Paractinoplanes abujensis: one gene and its partners. The protein of the gene in region 3 interacts with the protein of the main gene of each other region in a pairwise test. Links are inferred from orthologs where the notes say so. Each region holds a gene or a part of one and is shown on either strand. Other genes may lie near its edges.

Region 1 (5,527 bases), 1.1 Mb from region 3 along the record:
TCGGACCAGCCGAAGCGCTCACGGATCTGGTCGGCCGACCAGCCGATCGCCTTGAGCAGGACGGTGACGGCCTGCCGGCGCTTGCGGTCGATCCGGACACCGACCGTGTCGCGCTTGTCGATGTCGAACTCCAGCCAGGCGCCCCGGCTGGGGATGACCTTGACGCTGGAAAGGTCGCGGTCGGAGGTCTTGTCCGGCTCCTTGGTGAAGTACACGCCCGGCGAACGGACGAGCTGGCTCACCACGACGCGCTCGGTGCCGTTGATGACGAAAGTCCCCTTGGGGGTCATCATCGGGAAGTCACCCATGAAAACGGTCTGGCTCTTGATCTCGCCAGTCGTGTTGTTGGTGAACTCCGCGGTCACGAACAGCGGTGCGCAGTAGGTCAGATCCTTCTCTTTGCACTCCTCGATCGAGGCCTTGACCTCGTCGAATCGGGGAGACGAGAAGGACAGCGACATGGTGCCGGAGAAGTCCTCAATGGGACTGATCTCTTCGAGGATCTCTGCGAGGCCCGAGTGGGCATGCGGGTCGTCCGTCGACCGGGCCTGCCAAGCCTCGTTCCCGACCAGCCAGTCGAAGGACTCCGTCTGGAGGGCGAGGAGGTTGGGGACCTCAAGTTGCTCGGTGATCCTGCCGAAAGAGACACGGCGGGGTGCGTAAGCGCTCGACGTACGGCTGGTCTTCGCAGGGCGGGAAGCTGCCAAGATGCGTCCTTCCGAGGACCGGTGCTGCTGATGCGGCTGCAGCTGCGGTATGCAACTGTCTGCGTGCACTCCAACGAGCCCCCAGGAATTCATCCGAATGGATGTCCCGAAAGGGCTCAAGACAGAAGGCAGCGCAAACTAGCAGTGTAGCCGCTCGGCTAACCGCTGTCCAGCCCACACCTGAGGGGGCCTGCGGAACGCATCCCCGCGGCCTCTGACCTGCGCCTCAGGGGCCAGGGCCAAGAGCGGGGCCGCTCGGAACGCGGCAACTCTCCCTCTAGTGCCTCTCCGCGGGAACCGGTGAGACCGGATTACCCTCGGCTCGGCTGTCGCAAGCGCGGAAACTTGCTGTCATCAGCGTGCCTGTCAGGGGACACACAGTCAAGGGCTCTGGCGCGGGTCGAACCCCCGCCGTCGCCCACCCGGCGCGCTCTAGCGACCATACTCCACGGCTTGCCCGATTGAACCCGCTTTGTACGTCGGCCGTCCGACAGCTCGGCTTTCCCAAGTCATACCTGGTCAAGGGGTTATGAACACGAATGGCGAGGACCCGCACACGGGTCCTCGCCATTCGCAAGAGAATGCAGTGGAGCGTTAGATCACTTGAGGGTGACCTTGGCGCCCTCGCCCTCGAGCTTGGCCTTGGCGGCCTCGGCCTTCTCCTTGTTGACACCCTCGAGGATCGCCTTGGGGGCGGACTCGACGGCGTCCTTGGCCTCCTTGAGGCCCAGGCCGGTCAGCTCACGCACGACCTTGATGACCTGGATCTTCTTGCCACCGTCACCCTCGAGGACAACGTCGAACGAGTCCTTCTCGGCCTCGGCCTCGGGGGCAGCGCCGCCGCCACCGGGGGCAGCCGCGACGGCAACCGGGGCGGCCGCCTTGACGTCGAAGACGTCCTCGAACTGCTTCACGAACTCCGACAGCTCGATCAGCGTCATCTCCTTGAACGCGTCGAGCAGCTCGTCGGTGCTGAGCTTCGCCATGTCTGGCAACCTTTCCTAGCTTTTGAGTAAAAAAGTCGTGCTGGTGCGCGGTGGCTCAGGCCTCCGCGGGACCGTCCTTCTCGCGCTTCTCCTGAAGAGCGGCCGCGAGGCGTGCCACCTGCGCAAGCGGGGCCTGGAACGTGCCCACAGCCTTGGCCAGGTTGCCCTTCATGGCGCCGGCCAGCTTGGCCAGCAGAACCTCACGCGACTCGAGGTCAGCGATCTTGTTGACGTCATCCGCCGAGATCGCCTTGCCCTCGAAAACACCGCCCTTGATGACCAGGACGGGGTTGGCCTTGGCGAAAGCCCGAAGGCCCTTGGCCGCCTCGACCGGGTCGCCGCTGATGAAAGCGAGCGCGGTAGGACCGGCAAACAGAGTGTCGAGGCCCTCGATGCCCGCGTCGCTCGCAGCGCGCTTCGCCAGGGTGTTCTTCGACACCGCGTACTTGGTGTCGCCGCCCAGCGAACGGCGCAGCTCGGTGAGCTGCTTGACCGTGAGACCGCGGTACTCGGTCAGCACGGTGGCCGACGAGTTACGGAAGTCCTCCGTCAGCTCCGCAACGGCAGTGGCCTTGTCGGCCCGGACCGGCTTGTCCGCCATGTCCCTCCTCTCTCAATGCTCGAACCACTGGCCGGCATCGAAGGAGGGGCGAAATGAGAAACGCCCCGGCGCAGGGCGCACGGGGCGGAACAGACTCGGATCGACCCGAGCCCAGTCACGAACCGTTCTCCCCTGCGCGGGCCGCCCGCATCTGCGGGACCTTCGACCACGGCCGGAAAACGGCCACGGCGACCAGCGGTCTGTGGGTGGAACTTCGACAAGGAACTGTACGCGACCCGTCCGTCAACGCCAAATCACCTGCCGGGGCGGTTGTCTACACGCGTTTACCTCTCCTACCCATAGACCCCACCCACCCGGGGTGGCCACCCACTTTCAGCCTACGCGGCCCCGGCGGCGGGACTGGAGTTATCCACAGTTACGGGTTATCCACAGGGCCCAGGGCAGATCTTGGCGCGAGGAGGCAGGATCGCCGGCGACAGGAACGGGACCGGCCTCGCGGAAGCCGGGAACGGCCGTCGGAGCTCGGAGCGGCCTGGCCGCCGGAGCCGGGAGCAGCCAACCGAGCCGGGAGCGGCCTGGCCGCCGGAGCTGGAAGCGGCCAACCCAGCCGGGACCGGCCTGCCCGCCGGAGCTGGAAGCGGCCAACCCAGCCGGGACCGGCCTGCCCGCCGGAGCTGCGAGCAGCCAACCGAGCCGGGACCGGCCTCGACGCGGAAGCTGGGAGCGGCCGACCGAGCCGGGACCGGCCTGGCCGCCGGAGCTGGAAACGGCCAACCGAGCCGGGGGCGGCCTCGCCGCCGGAGCCGGGAGCGGCCTCACCGCCGGAGCTGGGAGCAGCCGTCCGAGCCGGGGCGGCCTTGTCAGGAACGGGAGCGACGGAGGTAGGCGTAGATGGTCAGGGCGGCGGTGCACCAGACAGTGGCCCACAGGGTGAGCAGGGCCAGCGTTGCCGCGGACGGGGTGGTGTCGGGGGTGAGGGCGCGTGCCGTGGCCATGACAGGCGGGACCAACCACGGCAGGAAGGAGCCCTGCAAGCCCAGCACGACCACGAGGACGGCCGCGGTGACGAGCACGGCCACGCCGTTGCGGACGCCGCGCGTGACGGCCCGGCTGGCCAGGGCGCCGATCGCGACGGCGGGTGGCACGGCCAGCAGGTGGGCCAGTATGCCGAGCAGGGTGCCGGAGAGCACGGGCTTCTCGGTGTCGATGCCGTGGAACAGCCAGGGTGCGCCCATTGCGAGGGCGCAGACGATCAGCGACAGCGCGGCGGCGGCCAGCAGACCGGCTGCGGCTTCGGCGCGGGCGCCCACTGCCACGCGGGCCAGGCGGCGCTGCCCGTCGGGCTCGGTGTCGAGCAGCAGCTTCGACTGCCAGGCGAGCACGGGGAAAAGCGCGGCGGCGGAATACCCGTAGGCCACCGCCGCGGGCGACGCTCCCCCGCCGTAGATGACGCCCAGCACGACCAGCACGGCGATGGCGGGTGGGAGGATCCGGCCGCCGCGGAGGAGGGCGGCCAGACGCATCCGGATCAGGGCGTTCATCGGGCGTCACCGGAGCTCACGTCGCGGACGCCCAGGACGGCGTGGCCTTGGGCCCGCAGCCGGACCACGGCCTCGTCGGCGGCGGCGCGCGGGACGGAGATCTCGATGACGACCTCGTCGCGGCCGGGAGAGGCCGGGGCCGGCGAACCAGACGGCGCGGGCAGAGCCGACGGAGCAGGCAGGGCCGACGGAGCAGGCACGGCCGACGGAGCCGCCGGGGAGGAAGGAGCAGGCAGGGCGGACGGAGCAGGCGGAGCCGGCGGGGCTGGGGCCGGCGGGGCTGGAGCAGGCGGGGCTGGGGCCGGTTCGACGGTGGCGTCGGTGACCGACCAGTGGGTCGCGCCGGGGAGGGCGGCTATCTCGCCACGGTGGTCGCTGACCAGCACCATGGCGCCGGTGGCGGTGACCTCGGCGACGATCTCGGGGATCAGGGTGCGGGCCGCGGCGTCCAGGCCCTCCCACGGCTCGTCGAGAATGAGCAGGCCGGGCCGGGCGATAAGGGCCTGGGCCAGGCCGACTTTCTGGGCGGTGCCCTTGGAAAGGTCGCTCAGGCGGGTGCCGGTGTGGCCGGTCAGCAGCAGGCGCTCGATCCACTCGTCGGCCCGGGCGGGGGCGTGGCCGCGCAGCGTGGCCATTCGGTGCAGGTAGTCGCCCGCGGTGAACGGCTGGTCGGCCGGGAAGCGCTCGGGCACCCAGCCCACGATCGGCGGGCGGTCGCGCACGGCGCCGCGTCGGGGGCGGAGGACGCCCGCGGCCAGCTGGAGCAGCGTGGATTTGCCGGCGCCGTTGCGGCCCAGCACGACCACCGTCTGGCCCGGCTCGACGACGGCGTCGACCGCGCGGAGCGTCCAGTCGGCTCGGCGGCCGTAGCGGAACCACACCCCGTCGAAACGCACGGGCGAACTTTGCCACAGAAAAGCCCCCGGGGATGTCCCCGGGGGCTTCGCTGAAGCAGTGATCAGGCCTCGGCGTTGGTCAGGCCCTTGACCACGTTGGGGTCGACCGGCACGCCGGGGCCCATGGTGGTGGTGACGGTGACCTTCTTGAGGTACTTGCCCTTGGCCGCGGACGGCTTGGCCCGCAGCACCTCGTCGAGCACGGCGGCGTAGTTGTCGGTCAGCTGCTCCGGCGTGAACGACGCCTTGCCGATGATCAGGTGCAGGTTCGAGTGCTTGTCGACCCGGAACGTGATCTTGCCGCCCTTGATCTCGTTGACGGCCTTGGTCACGTCCATGGTGACGGTGCCGGTCTTCGGGTTGGGCATGAGACCACGCGGGCCGAGGATGCGGGCGATCCGACCGATCTTGGCCATCTGGTCGGGGGTGGCGATCGCGGCGTCGAAGTCGAGCCAGCCACCCTGGATGCGGGCGACGAGCTCGTCGGTGCCGACCTCGTCGGCGCCGGCCGCGACGGCCTCCTCGGCCTTCGCGCCCTGGGCGAAGACGATCACGCGGGCGGTCTTGCCGGTGCCGTGGGGCAGGTTGACCGTGCCGCGGACCATCTGGTCGGCCTTACGCGGGTCGACGCCGAGACGCATGGCGACCTCGACGGTGGCGTCGAACTTGGTCGGGCTGGTCTCCTTGGCGATCTTGATCGCCTCGGCCGGCTCGTACAGCTTGTTCGGGTCGATCTGCTCGGCGCCCTTGCGGTAGCCCTTGCTGCGCTGCATTTCACTTACTCCTGTGTGGTAGATGGCGGGCCTCGTCGCGAGGCCCTCCCACTGACGTGCTT
Region 2 (5,665 bases), 1.1 Mb from region 3 along the record:
GTCTCAAGCAGGTCGGCTACGAGGAGCTGCTGAGCAAGCGCCCCGAGAAGGCGATCGAGCTGGCCGTCAAGGGCATGCTCCCGCACAACAAGCTCGCGCGGCAGATCATCAAGAAGCTGAAGGTCTACCCGGGCGCCGAGCACCCGCACGCGGCCCAGCAGCCCCAGCCGTTCGAAATCACCCAGATCGCGCAGTGAGCGCGGGAGAAGGCAGCAGCATGTCCGACGTTATCGAGCCCGAGGTCGTCGAGACCGTCGAGGAGCCCGCCGGCACGGTCGTTGTCGAGACGCCCGCCGAAGAGACCGTGGTCGTCGTCGAGACGCCCGCGCCGGCCCCGGTCCGCGCCCCGCGCCCCGGTGACCGTCCGATCCAGACCGTCGGCCGCCGCAAGGAGGCCATCGTCCGGGTGCGTCTCGTGCCCGGCACCGGCAAGATCACCTGCAACGGCCGCGACCTCGAGGCCTACTTCCCCAGCAAGGTGCACCAGCAGCTCATCCGCGAGCCGCTCGTCACCGCGGAGAAGGAAGAGCAGTTCGACGTGATCGCGAACCTGCGCGGCGGCGGCATCACCGGCCAGGCCGGTGCGCTGCGCCTCGGCATCGCGCGGGCGCTGATCACGAACGAGCCCGACGACCGCCCCGCTCTCAAGAAGGCCGGCTTCCTCACCCGGGACGCCCGCGTCAAGGAGAGCAAGAAGTACGGCCTCAAGAAGGCCCGTAAGGCTCCGCAGTACTCGAAGCGCTGATTTTGCGCCGAGTCTGACAACGGCCGGGTTGTGCTCCTGGGTTTCCCGGGGGCACGCCCGGCCGTTTGCGTTCCCTCCCCTTTTATCGATGCAACGCACGCAAAGGAATCCGCATGGGTCGACTGTTCGGCACCGACGGCGTCCGGGGGCTCGCGAACGGCGAGCTGCTCACCCCGGAACTGGCCCTCAAAGTGGCGGTCGCGGCCGCGCGCGTCCTGGTCGAGAGCGACAGCAGCCACCAGCCGCTGGCGATCGTCGGGCGTGACCCGCGGGCCAGCGGCGAAATGCTGGAGGCGGCCGTCGTCGCCGGGCTGACCAGTGCGGGCGCCAACGTGGTGCGGGTCGGCGTGCTGCCCACCCCCGCGGTGGCGTTCCTGGTCGGGCAGACCAACGCCGACCTCGGCGTGATGCTTTCGGCCTCGCACAACCCGATGCCCGACAACGGCATCAAGCTCTTCGCGGCCGGCGGCACCAAACTGCCGGACGAGCTGGAGGAGCGCATCGAGAAGGCCATCGAGGACGGGCACGGGCTGATCGGCCGCCCCACCGGCGCCGGCATCGGCCGTGTGCACGACCTGCTGGACGGGGCCGAGCACTACGTGAAGCACCTGGTCGGGGCAACGCCGCACAGCCTTTCCGGCGTCAAGGTCGTGGTCGACTGCGCGAACGGCGCGGCCAGCGAGGTCGGCCCGGTGGCCTACGAGGAGGCCGGGGCCGAGGTCATCGCGATCCACGCCGATCCGGACGGCCTGAACATCAACGACGAGTGCGGCTCGACCCACCTCGACAAGGTGCGCGAGGCCGTGCTGGCCGAAGGGGCCGACCTGGGCCTGGCCCACGACGGTGACGCCGACCGCTGCCTCGCGGTGACCGCCGCGGGCGACGTCGTCGACGGCGACCAGATCATGGCGATCCTGGCCCTGGCGATGCGCGACGCGGGCACGCTGACCGACGACACGCTGGTCGCGACCGTGATGAGCAACCTCGGCCTGCGGATCGCCATGAAGCAGTCAGGCATCAAGCTGATCGAGACCAAGGTCGGCGACCGTTACGTGCTCGAGGAGCTCAACGCGGGCGGGCTGGCGCTGGGCGGCGAGCAGAGCGGGCACATCGTGATGCCGGCCTTCGCCACCACCGGCGACGGCGTGCTGACCGGCCTGCACCTGATGGCCCAGATCGCGGCGAGCGGCAAGTCGCTGGCCGACCTGGCCGCGGTGGTGCACCCGCTGCCGCAGGTGCTGATCAACGTGCGCGTCGGCGACCGGGACGCCGGTGCGTCGGCCCCCGGCGTGCAGGCCGCGGTGGCGCTGGCCGAGAACGAGCTGGGCGAGACCGGCCGCGTGCTGCTGCGTCCGTCGGGCACCGAGCCCCTCGTACGGGTGATGGTCGAGGCCGCCACCGAGGAGCAGGCCAGGTCGGTGGCCGAGCGGATCGCCGACGAGGTGCGCTCCGCTTCTCCCGCCTGACCTGGATCAGCGGCCCAGCTTCGACAGACGCTGGGCTGCTTCCTCGATCACGGACTCGCGCTTGCAGAAGGCGAACCGGATCAGGTGCCGGCCCGCGTCGCGATCGTCGTAGAAGACCTGCGTCGGCACCGCCACCACCCCGCAGCGCTCGGGCAGCTCCCGGCAGAACTCGATGCCGTCCGTGCCGCCCAGCGGGGTGATGTCGGCCGTCACGAAATACGTGCCCTCGGACGGCTGCACGGCGAACCCGGCCGCGGTCAGCCCGGCGGTCAGGTGGTCGCGACGAGCCTGCAACTCGTCGCGGAAACCGGTGAAATACGCCTCGGGCAGGCCCAGCGCCACGGCCACGGCGGGCTGCAACGGCCCCGCGTTGACGAACGTGAGGAACTGCTTGACCCGGGTCACGGCCGAGACCAGCCGGGCCGGGCCGGTCGCCCAGCCCACCTTCCACCCCGTACAGGAAAAGGTCTTGCCGGCCGACGAGATCCGCAGTGTGCGCTCGTGCATGCCGGGCAGGCTCGCCAGCGGGACGTGCGGCTCGGCGGCGTCGGTGAAGGCCAGGTGCTCGTAGACCTCGTCGGTCACGGCGTACGTGTCGAACTCCTGGCACAGGCCCGCGATCAGGCTCAGCTCGGCGCTGGTGAAGACCTTGCCGGTCGGGTTGTGCGGCGAGTTGAGCAGCACCAGCCGGGTGCGCGGACCGAACGCCGCCCGCAGCTCACCCTCGTCGAACGTGTAACGCCCGTCGGGGCCGGGGCGCAGCGTGACGGGCCGCCGGACGGCGCCGGCCAGCGTGATCGAGGCCGCGTACGAGTCGTAGTAAGGCTCGAACGTAACGACCTCGTCGCCGCGCTCGCACAACGCCAGGATCGCCGCGGCGATCGCCTCGGTCGCGCCCGCCGTCACGACCACCTCGGTGCCGGGGTCGCGGGGCAGGGCCCAGAAGCGCTGCTCGTGCTCCGCGATGGCGGCGCGCAGGGCGGGGATGCCGGGCAGCGGCGGGTATTGGTTGGCCCCCTCGCGCAGGGCCCGGGCGGCGGCGTCGAGCATTTCGGCCGGGCCGTCGGTGTCGGGGAAGCCCTGGCCCAGATTGATCGAGCCGGTGCGGGCGGCCAGGGCCGACATCTCGGTGAAGATCGTGGTGCCGAACGGGCGCATCCGTTCGACCAGCGGGTCACTCGTCACTGGAGGATTCTCACTCGATGGCGAAATGCGTGCACGACGCGGTGGCCACAGTCGACGAGCTCGAGGTGCGCTGCTTGACCTCGGCCCCGTCGACGAGGGCCCGGCAGGCGATCGTGCCCTCCGACGTGCCGACCCGCATGGCGACCACCGACACCAGGGCGGGCGTCTCCATCTCGGTCGTGAACTTCCACGGCAGGTTGACGTTCTGCAGCCGCTTGGGCGTCTCGCCGAGCTTCTCCACATACAGGATCTGGGAGGCCTGACCCTCGCCACTCACCTCGTACGTCACCGTGATCTTGCGGCCGGTCACGTCCGGCGCGTTCCCCGGGACGCTGGGCAGATCGGTCGGCAGATCGGGGATCTGCGGTGCGGCCGAGGGCAGCTGCGGCAGCTCGGGCAGCGCCTCCTTGGCCTTGTCGGTCACGTTGCGCACGAACATCACGCCCGCGGTGGCCACGCCGCCGCACAGCAGAAGGGTGACCGCGATCACGAGCAGGACCATCGGCGTCTTGCTCTTGCGCGGCGGCCGCGGCGGTTGTTGATAGCCGGGCGGGCCGTAGCCCGGAGGCGGACCGTACGCCGGCGGCGGCCCGTAACCCGGGGGCGGCGCTCCGTAACCCGGGGGCGGCCCGTAGCCGGGCGGCGGCTCAGTCCCGTGTCCGGGGGGCGGCCCGTAGCCGGGCGGCGGCTCAGTCCCGTGTCCGGGGGGCGGCCCGTAGCCGGGCGGCGGCTCAGTCCCGTGTCCCGGGGGCGGCCCGTAGCCGGGCGGCGGCTCGTAGGACTGCACCCGATACTGCTCCGTCGGCGCGGCCGGGAACTCCGACGTCGGCGGGTAGTCGGGGTTGGGTGGCTGCGGCAACGACGCGTACCCGGGTTGGAAGGTCGGCGGCGCGGGCGGCTGCGGCACGAAAGGCTCAGTCGTGCCGTCCGACGGCCGATTGTCCGGCTGATTGCTCATGTTTCTCCCGGTGCGTGCGCGCTGTTGTGGCGCGGTAGCCGACGGTACGCCAACGGCGCCAGCCGTGGGATGGGCCGGTCGGCCGTTCGGTCTGTTTTGCGCAGACGGTGTGCTCGAAAGGGTGCCTCTCGCGCATGACGGGTGAGCGGAAGTCCGCTAGAGTCACGGCCATGTGTGGCATCGTGGGGTACGTCGGCGGTCGTCCGGCGCTCAGCATCGTTCTTGACGGACTGCGCAGGCTGGAATACCGCGGATACGACTCCGCCGGTGTGGCGGTCGTCGACGACGGCGCCGTCCTGACCGAGAAGAAGGCCGGCAAGCTGGCCAACCTGGAAAAGGCGCTGGCCGAGTCCGGCGAATCGCGGATCGCGGCCGGGCTCACCGGCATCGGGCACACCCGCTGGGCGACGCACGGCGGCCCGACCGACCGCAACGCCCACCCGCACGTCTCGCAGGACGGCCGGGTCGCGGTCATCCACAACGGCATCATCGAGAACTTCGCCCGCCTGCGCGCCGAGCTCGAGGCGACCGGCGTCGAATTCACCAGCGACACCGACACCGAATGCGCCGCCCACCTGCTCGCGGCCGAGGTGCGCCAGCTCCGCGAAGCCGGCCTGCTCGAGGGCCCGCAGCTGCTGGCCGAAGGCATGCGCCGCACGGTTCGCCGGCTCGAAGGCGCGTTCACCCTGCTCGCCGTCGACGTCGACGTGCCCGGCGCGGTCGTCGCCGCCCGGCGCAACTCGCCGCTGGTCGTGGGCCGCGGCGAAGGCGAGAACTTCCTGGCCAGCGACGTGTCGGCGTTCATCGAGCACACCCGCCAGGCGATTGAGCTGGGCCAGGACCAAGTCGTGCTGATCACCCCGGCCGGCATCGAGATCACCGGGTTCGACGGCTCGCCCCAGGAGGGCAAGGAATACCACGTCAGCTGGGACGCCTCGGCCGCCGAGAAGGGCGGACACGACTACTTCATGCTCAAGGAGATCGCCGAGCAGCCCCAGGCGATCGCCGACACCCTGCTCGGCCGCCTCTCCGAACGCGGCGAGATCGTGCTCGACGAGGTGCGCCTGACCGACCAGGACCTGCGCGACGTCGATAAGATCTTCATCGTGGCCTGCGGCACGTCCTACCACGCGGGCATGGTGGCCAAGTACGCCATCGAGCACTGGGTGCGCATCCCGTGCGAGGTCGAACTGGCCAGCGAGTTCCGCTACCGCGACCCGATCCTCGACCGCTCCACCCTGGTCGTGGCGATCAGCCAGTCCGGCGAGTCGATGGACACGCTGATGGCGTTGCGCCACGCCAAGGAGCAGA
Region 3 (6,864 bases):
CGCCGGCCCCGCCCCGGCCGATGTGCACGTGCTGCGGATCGCCGGCACCGAGCCGGCAGCCCGACCGTGCTTGAGCCCCTTCCCGCCCGCGATCCGGCCCGTCCAACACCCACGCGACGCGCCCAGCCCGCCGGAGCCGAGAGCCGGCCCGACCCGCCCGACACCCACCCGACGCGCCCGGTCACGCCCGAGCCGAGGGCCGGCCCGACTTGCACGGCCAGCCCGACACCCACACGACGCGCCCAGCCCGCCGGAGCAGAGCCGGCTCGACCCGCCCGACACCCCCCCGACGCGCCCGGTCACGCCGAGCCAAGCCGCACGGCCAGCCCGACTCGCACGGCCAGCCCGACACCCACACGACGCGCCCGGTCACGCCGAGCCGAGAGCCGGCCCGACTCGCACGGCCAGCCCGGCACCCGCACGACGCGCCCGGAGTCGAGGCCGGCCCTACCCGCGTGGCTCGGCCGGCCGCTCAGCGTGCGGATAACCGTCGCCCGGGTTGCTGCCAGGCTGGTGAGGGCCGGCGCCGTAATAGCCGGGGCCGGCCGCGTCCGGGCCGGGATAGCCGGGCCCGGATTGGTCCGGGCCGGGATAACCGGCGTCCGGGTTGTTGGGGCCGTAGCCCGGCTTGGCGCCCGGCTGGTCGAGGTCGGGGTCGTTGGACCAGCCGGCCATCAGCGTCAGCACGATCGCCGCGGCGAAGGCGGGCACCAGCGTCGGTCCGAGCGAGTGCACCTCGGGCGGCGCCATGTAGGTCGCGCCCTGCTGGGCCGTTTCGATCCAGCTCTCGTAATCGGAGCGGCCGATCAGCTCACCCACCCGGGGAGCCACCAGCCAGCCCGCCCCGAGCGTGCCCAGCACCACGCTGAGCAGCAGGAAAGGCCCCCGGTCGCGACGCAGCAGGAACCAGGCGGCGATCGCCACGAGCAGACCGAACCCGAGGCCGAGCAGCGTGAACAAGCCGTCGGCGGCGACGAACTCCTCGGGCGACGGGTCGTTGATCACGACTCCGGATTGGCCGGCGTCGATCACCGGCACCGAGGGGGCCAGCGCGCGCCAGAGCAGGCCCAGCGGGCCACCGAGCACGACGATGACCAGGAAGCTCACGACGGCGACCGTGAGTGTGCGCTTCCAGGGCCGGTGCGACGACATCCCCGGGTTCCACGCCCGGCCGAAGAGACCCCGCTGCTCGACTGGCCCGGCCGGATGTGCGAGCTCGTAACCCGCGCCGTAGCCGTAGCCGACGGCACTGGTTTCGGGTGCCGGGCGCTCGCCGGGCTGGTGCGGCGCCGGTTCCTGACTCGCGTTCACCCTACGATCCTGCCAGGTGCCGGGGCCCGCCGTTCACCATGCCGGGTCACGAACGTCAGCCCACCGCGGACGGGCCGAGGATCATTTTGAGGTCGGCCCGCAGCGCCGGGGTCGGCGCGACCCGCACCGCGCCCAGCCGCAGCACCGTCGTGCGGCTGCCGTTCTGCAGGTGAACGTGCACCTCGGAGTCGCCCGGGTGGCTGGTCAGGATCTCCTTCAGCTCCGAGACCAGCGGCGGCGTGCACCGGGTGATCGGCATGGTCAGCGTGACCGGCTTGCTGTCGGGGTTGTGGCTGATGTCGGGCAGCGACATGTCCATCGCCATGATGCGCGGGGTGTCGTCGCGCCGGTCGACCCGGCCCTTGACCACCACGATCGCGTCCTCGGCGATGAACTGGCCGATCACCTCGTAGGTGTTCGGGAAGAACAGCGCCTCGACCCCGCCGGCCAGGTCTTCGAGGGTGGCCGAGGCCCAGGCCCGGCCCTGCTTGGTGATGCGGCGCTGCACGCCGGTGAGGATGCCGGCCAGCGTGACGACCTGGCCGTCGGGCACCGAGCCCTCCTCGTTGAGCGCGGCGATCGTGGTGTCGGCCGCGTTGTGCAGCAGCTGCTCGAGCCCGGCCAGGGGGTGGTCGCTGACGTAGAGGCCGAGCATTTCGCGCTCGAACGCCAGCTTGTCGCGCTTGTCCCACTCGGAGTCGCCGATCGGGGGCATGGCCACCGTGGCCGCGCTGCCGCCCTCGGTGTCGCCGAACGCCCCGAACAGGTCGAACTGGCCGGCCGCCTCGTTGCGCTTGACGTCGGCGTACGCGTCGATGGCCTCGGCGTGCACGGCGAGCAGGCCCTTGCGGCTGTGCCCCATCGAGTCGAACGCGCCCGCCTTGATCAGGGATTCAATCGTCTTCTTGTTGCAGGCGACGGCATCCACCTTGGACAAGAAGTCGTAGAAGTCCTGATACTCGCCCTTCTCGGTGCGGCAGCGGGCGATCGCCTCGACGACGTTGTTGCCGACGTTGCGCACCGCGGCCAGGCCGAACCGGATGTCCTTGCCGACCGGGGTGAACGGGCCCGCGGACTGGTTGACGTCGGGCGGGAGGACCTGGATGCCCATGCGCCGGCACTCGGCCAGATACATCGCCATCTTGTCCTTGTCGTCGCCGACGCTGGTCAGCAGACCACCCATGTATTCGGCCGGGTAGTGCGCCTTGAGATAGGCCGTCCAGTAGGAGACCAGCCCGTACGCCGCGGAGTGGGCCTTGTTGAACGCGTAGCCCGCGAAGGGGACCAGCACGTCCCACACCGCCTGGATGGCTTCCTTGGAGTATCCGTGGTCGAGGCAGCCCTGCTGGAACGGGCCGAACTCCTTGTCCAGGATCTCCTTTTTCTTCTTACCCATGGCGCGGCGCAGCAGGTCGGCCTGGCCGAGGCTGTAACCGGCGAGGATCTGCGCGGCGCGCTGCACCTGCTCCTGATAGACGATCAGCCCGTACGTCGGTTCGAGGATCTCGCGCAGCGGCTCCTCGAGCTCGGGGTGGATCGGCGTGATGTCCTGCAGCTTGTTCTTGCGCAGCGCGTAGTTGGTGTGCGACTCGACGCCCATCGGGCCCGGACGATACAGCGCCAGGACGGCCGAGATGTCCTCGAAGTTGTCGGGCTTCATCAGGCGCAGCAGCGACCGCATGGGGCCGCCGTCGAGCTGGAACACGCCGAGCGTGTCGCCGCGGGCCAGCAACTCGTACGCCGCCTTGTCGTCCAGCGGCAGCGCCAGCAGATCGAGGTCGAGGTCGTGGTTGAGCTTGATGTTCTTGACCGCGTCGTCGAGGATCGTCAGGTTGCGCAGGCCCAGGAAGTCCATCTTGAGCAGGCCGAGCGTCTCGCACGTGGGGTAGTCGAACTGCGTGATGATGACGCCGTCGGAGGCGCGCCGCATCAGCGGGATGTGGTCGATGATCGGCTCGGCCGACATGATGACGCCTGCGGCGTGCACCCCGGTCTGCCGGATCAGGCCCTCGATGCCGCGCGCGGTGTCGATCACCTTTTTGACGTCGGGATCGGTCTCGTAAAGCGTGCGGACCTCGCCGGCCTCGCTGTAGCGCTTGTGCTCCTTGTCGAAGATGCCGGAGAGCGGGATGCCCTTGCCCATGACGTCGGGCGGCAACGCCTTGGTGATCCGGTCGCCGACCGCGAACGGGTAGCCCAGCACACGGGCCGAGTCCTTGATCGCGGCCTTGGCCTTGATCGTGCCGAAGGTGGCGATCTGGGCGACCTTGTCGTCGCCCCAGCGGTCGGTCACGTATTTGATGACCTCACCCCGGCGGCGCTCGTCGAAGTCGATGTCGACATCGGGCATCGAGATGCGCTCGGGGTTGAGGAATCGCTCGAAGATCAGGCCGTGCGGCAGGGGGTCGAGGTCGGTGATGCCCATCGCGTACGCGATCAGGGAGCCCGCGGCCGAGCCGCGGCCGGGGCCGACCGCGATGCCGTTGCGCTTGGACCACTGGATGAAGTCGGCGACCACCAGGAAGTACGCCGGGAAGCCCATCGAGATGATCACGCCGAGTTCGTATTCCGCCTGCTTGACGTGGGTCTCGGGGATGCCGTCGGGGAACCGGTTGCGCAGGCCTTCGAACGCGACGTGCCGGAAGTACTCCTCTTCGGTGTAACCGTCGGGGATGGGGAACCGGGGCATGAGGTTCTTGAAGGTGAACATCCCCTCGGTGTCCACCTTCTCCGCCACGAGCAGCGTGTTGCGGCAGCCCTCCTGCCATGCCTCGGACGAGTCGACCGCGCGCATCTGGTCGGCCGATTTCACGAAGTAACCCGCGCCGTCGAAGCGGAACCGGTTGGGGTCGGCCACGTTGCTGCCGGTCTGCACGCACAGCAGCACGTCGTGGGCCGAGGCCTGTGCCTCGTGCGTGTAGTGGGAGTCGTTGGTGACCAGGGGCGGAATGCCCAGTTTCTGCCCGATCTCGAGCAGGCCGTCCCGGACCCGCTTCTCGATGGACAGGCCGTGGTCCATGATCTCGAGGAAGTAGTTGTCCTTGCCCAGGGCTTCCTGATAGCGCGCGGCCGACTTGAGCGCCTCGTCGAACTGGCCGAGCCGCAGGCGGGTCTGCACGGCGCCGGACGGGCAGCCGGTGGTGCCCATGATGCCCTCGGCGTGCTCGGCGATGATGTCGAAGTCCATGCGCGGGTACTTACCGAGCTGGCCCTCGATCGAGGCGCGCGAGTTGAGCCGGAACAGGTTCTTCAGGCCGACCGCGTTGCGGGCCCACATGGTCATGTGGGTGTAGGCGCCGTTACCCGAGACGTCGTCGCTCTTCTGCTCGGGACGGCCCCATTTGACGCGGCTCTTGTTGTCCCGCGAGTCGGGCGCGACATACGCCTCGACGCCGATCACCGGGATCACCCCGGCCGACGTGGCCTGGGTGTAGAAGTCGTAGGCCCCGTGCATGTTGCCGTGGTCGGTGATCGCCGCGGCCGGCATGCCCAGCCGCTTGGCCTCGGCCAGCAACTCTTTGACCCGGGCCGCCCCGTCGAGCATCGAATACTCGGTGTGCACGTGGAGATGCACGAACGAGTCAGACACCCCGGGCCCCCTTAAGTTGTGTGGACCCGAGCGACTCTAGCTGGACCCTCCGACAAGAACGAGGGCTACACGCGTGTCATTCGGCGAACGGCTCGATCATGACCGAGGCCGCCTTGAGCCACGCCGTACGGGTCTCCTGCTGAAGATCCGCGTACTCGATCGAGGAGCCGACCTCGAGCGCCTGGTCGTAGGGCACGATCGCGACCGCCCGGGTGCGGGTGGCGAAGTGCTTGGCGAAGTCGTTGAGCAGCGGCAGCGGGCCCGGCGAGGGGCAGGAGATCAACGTCACCGCGTTGGAGACCAGGTCGCCCATGCCGCTGTCGTCGAGCACGTCGAGCATCCAGTCGGCGGTGAACGCGGCGTCCTCACGGGGCACCGTGGTGATCACGAGCTGATCGGCCTGGCGCATGACGGTCTGCCAGTTCACGCTCTCGACGTTGTTGCCGGTGTCGACGCAGATCACGTCGTGGGTGCGGCGCAGCAGATCCATCACCCGGCGCACGGTGGCCTGGTCGAGGCGGGCCGCGAAGCGCGGATTCTCCTCGCCCGCGAGCACGTCGTACGACCCGTCGGAGGCGTGCCGCAGGTAGCCGTCGAGCTCCTGCAGCAGCCCGTCGCCGTGCAGATTCTCGATCTGCATCAGGTCGGCCAGCAGATGCTTGATCGTGCGGGCGTGGCGGGCGCTGCCGGCGCGCAGGCCGAGCGTGCCGCGCAGCTCGTTGTCGTCCCACGCGAGCACACCGCGGCCGCGGACGCTGCCGATGGTGGCCGCGGCCAGCACGGTCGCCGTGGTCTTGTGCACGCCGCCCTTGGGGTTGGCGAAGGCCAGCACGCGGGGCTTGCCGAGCTTGCGCCGCATCACCGCGACCGCGCGCTCGAGCTCGTCGTCGGCGCGGCCCTGCCGCCACTCGATGCGCGCCGGGGCGGGCGAGGTGGGCTGCGGGGCGACCGGCTGCTGCACCGGCATCATGGGCGGCTGGTGCACGGGCATGACCGGCGGCTGCGGCCCGGGCCGGACCGGCGCCACCGGGGCGGCCGACCCCCGCACCTGCGGATAGTCGCGGCCGGGAGGCGGGGCCGCGGGCGGGCGAGCCGACGGGCTGAAGAAACTGTGCGGCTCCTCGACCGGCGGGGCCGCGGGCGGCGGGGGCGGCGGGACCGCGGCGCGGCGGCCGCCTCCGTTGAGCTCGGCGGGCCGGGGCGGCTCGGCCTGGCGGCCCTGCCAGCGCGGGTCGAGCGGGTTGATCGGCCGCTGCGGCATCGGGCGCGGCTCGGGCTGGGCGGCCTCGGGCGGCGGCGGCTGCTCGTAACGGCCGGCACCGTACTGCCCGCGGCCGTCGAGCGGGTTGACCGGGCGGCGGGTCGGCAGCGGCTGCCCGTACTGCTGGGCGGACGGTTGCTGGCCGGGCTGGGCCTCACGCTCCGGGTCGGACTGCTCCTCGGCCTGGCGGGAACCGTGCCGGGCGCGATCGAGCAGCGCCCGCCAACGCGGGGCTGGTTCCGCAGGCCGGCCCCAGCCGGTCTCGGTCCCGTCCACGGCTCGTCCTCCCTGCACAATGCTTTCGGTATGCCCACGGCTTTCGGTGTGCCCACGCCCGGGCTCCTCGCCCCTGACAGGCTACGGAGCCAACCCCGTTCGGGCCACTGCCCGTTCGGAACGACCGCGGCCCCCATCGGCCACATCACCGGCGGACGAAGAAACTAACGTCCGGGCCGGGTTCAAGGTGCTGCCGAACGGCTGGTCGCATCGTGAGCAGGAGTCGCGTCCGAGGCAGAGGGTACGGCAGAACGCTCCTCGTGGGCCGGGGTGGAAGGCGTGCTCGTGCGTCCGGCGACGCTCGATGAGGCAGATGTCACAGGCGCCCCGGGCGACGACACTATCGGCGCGGGCGGGCGGGAGGCAATGCCCGGAGTCCCCATTGGCACAGCGGGCGAACGGGACGGTTCGGGCGGCACGGTGCCGT

What was found.
Region 1: the proteins of dnaE (region 3) and rplL interact in binary tests that used the Escherichia coli proteins (3 or more experiments, as listed by UniProt). The link is inferred for Paractinoplanes abujensis from one-to-one orthologs.
Region 2: the proteins of dnaE (region 3) and BKA14_RS27240 interact in binary tests that used the Escherichia coli proteins (3 or more experiments, as listed by UniProt). The link is inferred for Paractinoplanes abujensis from one-to-one orthologs.

The regions. Positions count from the first base shown.
Region 1 is NZ_JACHMF010000001.1:6,038,125-6,043,651, forward strand. Bases 1-2,767 are described here. They hold rplL (50S ribosomal protein L7/L12), read right to left. Parts: upstream 1,694-2,767; coding sequence 1,307-1,693; downstream 1-1,306. Other genes in these bases: rpoB (DNA-directed RNA polymerase subunit beta), read right to left, coding at 1-707; rplJ (50S ribosomal protein L10), read right to left, coding at 1,749-2,294. In the rest of the region: BKA14_RS27575 (hypothetical protein), read right to left, coding at 3,116-3,796; BKA14_RS27580 (ATP-binding cassette domain-containing protein), read right to left, coding at 3,793-4,692; rplA (50S ribosomal protein L1), read right to left, coding at 4,755-5,465. UniProt on the Escherichia coli protein: The binding site for several of the GTPase factors involved in protein synthesis (IF-2, EF-Tu, EF-G and RF3). Is thus essential for accurate translation.
Region 2 is NZ_JACHMF010000001.1:5,981,138-5,986,802, reverse strand. Bases 1,308-4,212 are described here. They hold BKA14_RS27240 (pyridoxal phosphate-dependent aminotransferase), read right to left. Parts: upstream 3,397-4,212; coding sequence 2,218-3,396; downstream 1,308-2,217. Other genes in these bases: BKA14_RS27235 (MmpS family transport accessory protein), read right to left, coding at 3,407-4,212; glmM (phosphoglucosamine mutase), read left to right, coding at 1,308-2,211. In the rest of the region: rplM (50S ribosomal protein L13), read left to right, coding at 1-197; rpsI (30S ribosomal protein S9), read left to right, coding at 218-745; more of glmM, read left to right, coding at 859-1,307; more of BKA14_RS27235, read right to left, coding at 4,213-4,354; glmS (glutamine--fructose-6-phosphate transaminase (isomerizing)), read left to right, coding at 4,525-5,665. UniProt on the Escherichia coli protein: Shows aminotransferase activity with methionine and histidine as substrates, and to a lesser extent also with phenylalanine.
Region 3 is NZ_JACHMF010000001.1:4,901,473-4,908,336, forward strand. Bases 1,167-5,270 are described here. They hold dnaE (DNA polymerase III subunit alpha), read right to left. Parts: upstream 4,901-5,270; coding sequence 1,367-4,900; downstream 1,167-1,366. Other genes in these bases: BKA14_RS22105 (hypothetical protein), read right to left, coding at 1,167-1,311; BKA14_RS22115 (MinD/ParA family ATP-binding protein), read right to left, coding at 4,977-5,270. In the rest of the region: more of BKA14_RS22105, read right to left, coding at 448-1,166; more of BKA14_RS22115, read right to left, coding at 5,271-6,437; BKA14_RS22120 (hypothetical protein), read right to left, coding at 6,620-6,864. UniProt on the Escherichia coli protein: DNA polymerase III is a complex, multichain enzyme responsible for most of the replicative synthesis in bacteria. This DNA polymerase also exhibits 3' to 5' exonuclease activity. The alpha chain is the DNA polymerase catalytic subunit.